2 regions of the Trinickia sp. Z7 genome follow, and region 2 is predicted to be linked to the other one. Evidence: predicted binding sites of a transcription regulator. Region 2 holds the regulator's gene; the other holds the start of a gene.
The links. Region 2 encodes HrcA, which represses chaperone genes, less so after heat shock. Its sites were predicted from a motif close to TTAGCACTCNNNNNNNNNGAGTGCTAA; they were not measured.
Positions count from the first base shown of each region.

Region 1: a site for HrcA is predicted at 1,327-1,353, ahead of rpoH (RNA polymerase sigma factor RpoH). Genes of this name have one in related genera too.

Region 1 covers NZ_JAUEQW010000003.1:318,646-321,048, forward strand. The annotation lists gene rpoH (RNA polymerase sigma factor RpoH) at 334-1,266, opposite strand; gene QQS38_RS07960 (acyloxyacyl hydrolase) at 1,613-2,212, shown strand; gene QQS38_RS07965 (nuclear transport factor 2 family protein) at 2,251-2,403, shown strand, end outside.
Region 2 covers NZ_JAUEQW010000004.1:253,892-256,294, reverse strand. The annotation lists gene QQS38_RS09970 (NAD kinase) at 1-333, opposite strand, end outside; gene hrcA (heat-inducible transcriptional repressor HrcA) at 595-1,614, shown strand; gene hemH (ferrochelatase) at 1,847-2,403, shown strand, end outside.

The sequences.
Region 1 (2,403 bases), on a different contig from region 2:
GTTTGAGGCTTGTCCGATTCACCCACGGGAGGGAGGCGAGAGGCAGACGTTCAAGCCACCGAAGCAGTCGAATTCATCGTAGAGCGCACAGGGAGGCGGGCCATTGACCTGCGACAAGGGCGCGGCGCTTTAACGCAGGGCGATCGGGGGCTGAATATGTGGCGCCGTTGCACCGGCGCCCGGGTTCGCAACGGCTCGGAGCGCCCGGAAACGCCGCGTGCGCGCCTCAATGCGGTGACCGCCGGCATGTGCGGGAGCGCGGCAAAAAAAATCCCGCTGCGCACATGCAGCGGGATTTTGACGAAGCGACGAGACGAAACGCCGCGGGCGCGCTTATGCGTACTCCGCCAGCGCCGTGCGCATCTTCTTCATCGCGCTAGCTTCGATCTGACGAATGCGTTCGGCCGACACGCCGAATTCTTCGGCGAGTTCATGCAGCGTGGAGCCGCCCGAGCCGTCGTCTGCCACATGGAGCCAGCGCGCCTCGATGATGCGACGGCTGCGCGCATCGAGGGAGTCGAGCGCTTGGGCGATGCCATCGGTTTGCAAGCGGTCGTTCTGCCGCGCGGCGAGCACGGCTGTCGGCTCGTTGTGCGAATCGGCCAGATAGGCGATGGGCGCGAACGATTCCTCGCCGTCCTCGACCTGCCCTTCGAGCGCCACGTCGCCGCCCGACAAGCGCGTTTCCATCTCCGACACTTCTTCGCGCTTGACGTTGAGTTCTTTCGCCAGGCCCTCGATTTCGTCCGGCGTGAACGTATGCAGGTTTTGCTTGTGGCTGCGCAGGTTGAAGAACAGCTTGCGCTGCGCCTTCGTGGTCGCGACCTTGACCATACGCCAATTGCGCAAGATGTACTCGTGAATCTCGGCCTTGATCCAATGGATCGCGTACGAGACCAGGCGCACGTTTTGCTCCGGATCGAAGCGCTTCACGGCCTTCATCAGACCAATGTTGCCTTCTTGAATCAGATCCGCGTGCGGCAGGCCGTAGCCCAAATAGTTGCGCGCGACCGACACGACCAGGCGCAGGTGGGAGAGGACGAGCCGGCGCGCGGCCTCCAAGCTGGCTTGCTGACGGTATTCGGTGGCGAGTTCGCGTTCTTCTTCCGCGCTCAGCATCGGGATGCGATTGACGGCTTGGATGTAGGCGTCGATGTTGCCGAGCTGACCCGGCAGCATCGACGGCGCGAGCGTGAGAGCACCTGCCGAAGCGGCCTTAGCGGACGCCGGGCGCAGAGTGTTCGGAAGGGTCATTGCGTTGCTCACGTAAGAAACTCCTTGTGAATCGAGTACTGCTCAGTCACGAAGACAACTCCACGGGGGATATTAGCACTCCGTTTCGGAGAGTGCTAAGCGTTCGAGTCCGTCGTCCCACAGAAGTTCCATCGACCTATCAAACTGTGGGTTTCGATAGCCTATTTTACGCCTCTGTCGGACGCACTGCCGAGGCGGCGCGGCGCGCTAGACCCCGGTGCCCACCTTGCACAGTTCGCCAACAATGTTTTGCCAGAAACAGTACCTTTGAGCTATTGGCCACACAGTAATGATCATTCGACCCCGCTGCAGCCGCCGGGGACCATCGGCGTTCAACTCGTATGGTTGGAGTATCGAGATGAAAAAGAAAAACCATTTGACCGGGCTCAACAATGTCGCGCTGCGCGGCATCCTCGCGGCGCTGCTGCTAAGCGCCACGGCAGCGGCGCCGGCGCAGGAAGCGGCGCCGGCGGCGTCCTCGGATCACACGTTCGGCGTTCAGATCGGGCTCGGCGTCGCGCAGCACAAAGTCAAAAAAGTCGATCTCGGCTTCGTTTGGGATCCGGGACTGAACTGGTGGCACATCGGCGGTTGGCATTTTTCGCTGCTCGGCGAGGCTCACCTCGGCTACTGGCACACCGATGAGGGCGCCTTTCACAACAACGTATACGAGGTCGGCCTGACGCCGATGGTGCGCTTCATCAAGGATTCGGGCTGGATCCGTCCGTACCTGGAAGCCGGGGCCGGGGTGCGCGTCCTTTCGCATCCCACCATCACCGATTCGTACACCCTGTCTACCGCCTTCCAGTTCGCCGAGACGGCCGGCGTCGGCGCGCAGTTCGGCTCGGGCCAGCAGTATGCGGCGGGTGTGCGTTTCCAACACGTGTCGAATGGCGGTATCAAAGAGCCGAATCCTGGTATAAATTTCACCCAGCTATACCTGCAGTACAACTTCTGACGGCGGCGCACGCGCGCCGCTCGCATGGGGGCTGAGCGATGGCGGCGAAGGTGATCGAGGCGATTCGGGCGCTCGAGCGCGATCGGTTTCGCGCGATGGTCGATGGCGACGTGCCGGTGCTGAACCAACTGCTCTCGGAGAGCGTCAGCTACGTGCACACGAACGGCAAGCGCGAGACGAAGCGGCAGTTC
Region 2 (2,403 bases):
CATTTCGGCCACCGGGATATCGGTGATGAAGCCCAAACGCCCCAGGTTCACGCCGATGAGCGGCGTGCGATACGGGGCGAGCTGGCGGCCGATGCCGAGCATCGTGCCGTCGCCGCCGAGCACGACGGCGACGTCGGCGCGGGCGCCGATCTCGGCGGCCGTGAGCGCGACGTAATCCGTCACCCCGAGATCTTTCGCCGTATCGGCCTCGAATACGACTTCGAAGCCGCGCCTGGCGATGCAGGCGGCGAGCGCCGTCAGCGGCTCGCCGATGCCTGGGGTGTTGCTGCGCCCGACGAGCGCGACGGTCTTGAATTGGCTGCCAATTTCCATGCCGGCATTACACCATAGCTGGGAGTCGAAAAGAACCTTCGTCATCGAGGGGTGTGGGCCGGCACAACGGGGCGCTCGTCCCGCGCCGGCGATTTGTCGCTAGAATGGCGTTGTCCCGAAAGACGCCGGCGGCCTGGCGCGCCCGTCGCCGGTGCGGCGTTGCACGCGTCCGGCTCATTGATCGAGCGCGGTGCGCGGGCGAACGTTCGAGCGTCGCCATACGCTCGCGGGGGGCACGCCGTTTGGCTAAAATTTTGCGTCATGCTAGAACCCCGCGCACAAACTCTCCTCAAAACGCTGATCGAGCGCTATATTGCCGAAGGTCAGCCGGTCGGCTCGCGCACATTGTCCCGGTACTCGGGGCTCGAACTGAGCCCGGCCACGATTCGCAACGTGATGTCGGATCTCGAGGAGCTCGGGCTCGTCGCGAGTCCGCATACGTCGGCCGGGCGCATCCCGACGCCGCGCGGTTATCGGCTGTTCGTCGATACCATGTTGACTGTCGAGCCCGTCGCAGACGAACAGGCGGTCGAACGCGTGGTGCGCAAGACACTCAAGCCGGGCGAGCCGCAAAAAGTGGTCGCGGCCGCCGCGAGCGTCTTGTCGAACCTCTCGCAGTTCGCCGGCGTGATCATGACGCCGCGCCGCAGCCACGTGTTCAAGCAGGTCGAATTCATGCGCCTGTCGGACAAGCGCATTTTGCTCATCATCGTGACCCCCGAAGGGGACGTGCAAAACCGCATGATGGCGACCCAGCGCGACTATTCGCCTTCGCAGCTCATCGAAGCCTCCAATTACATCAACGCGCATTTCGGCGGCCTCTCGTTCGACGAAGTGCGTCGGCGCTTGCGCGAGGAAATCGACCAGCTGCGCGGCGATATGACGGCGCTCATGCATGCGGCCGTCACCGCCAGCACGGAGGAAAGCGACGATAGCGAGACCGTGCTGATTTCGGGCGAGCGCAATCTGCTCGAAGTGGCGGATCTGTCCTCCGATATGGCGCGCCTGCGCAAGTTGTTCGACGTATTCGACCAAAAAACCAGCCTCCTTCAATTGCTCGACGTATCGAGCCACGCACAAGGCGTGCAGATTTTTATCGGCGGCGAATCGACGCTCGTGCCGATCGAGCAAATGAGCGTCGTGACGGCGCCGTACGAGGTGAACGGCAAGATCGTCGGTACGCTGGGCGTGATCGGGCCCACCCGCATGGCCTACAACCGCGTGATCCCGATCGTCGACATCACGGCGCGTCTGCTTTCCACCGCGCTCAGCCAACAATAAGCCGCCGCTGGGCGGCCGCGGGTCGCCGGCTCGATCGGCCACGCTGCGCTGGCACCGGCGCCGGTTCGATCTTTGCGTATGGTGCCCTCGTTCGAGCGCGCCGGCCATCGTCCGAACGGACGAAGGGGCCGCGCTCGGGGCCGCCGCTATAATGGCCTTCACGTTCACTTCACCCAAGCCGGGCGGCTTCGTTGCCGCGCGTCGCTTTGCCCTCGGGCGCCTTATATCGCACATGCGTTTCGATCTCGAGTTGCCGTCGCAGCCTGCTACTTCGCATCGCGTCGCGGTGCTATTGATCAACTTGGGCACGCCGGACGCGCCCACCCCACGCGCCGTGCGGCGCTATCTCGCCCAGTTCTTGTCCGACCCGCGCGTCGTCGAAATTCCCGCGCTGGTTTGGCAACCGCTGTTGCGTGGGTTGATCTTGCCGCTGCGGGGCCGTTCGTCGGCGAAAAAGTACGCCTCCGTCTGGATGCAGGAGGGTTCGCCATTGCGCGTGTACACCGAGAAGCAGGTCGAGGCGTTGCGCCAATTGCTTCATGTCAACGGCTATCCGGTGATCGTCGATTACGCCATGCGCTACGGCACGCCCAGCATCGGCGCGATGCTGGGGCAGCTCAAATTGGCCGGCGCCGAACGGGTGTTGTTGATGCCGATGTATCCGCAATACTCGTCCTCGACCACGGCGACGGCTTTCGACGCCGCGTTCGCCGCCCTGGGGCGCATGCGCAATCAACTGGAAGTGCGCACGGTGCGTCACTACGCCGATCATCCGGCTTATGTCGCCGC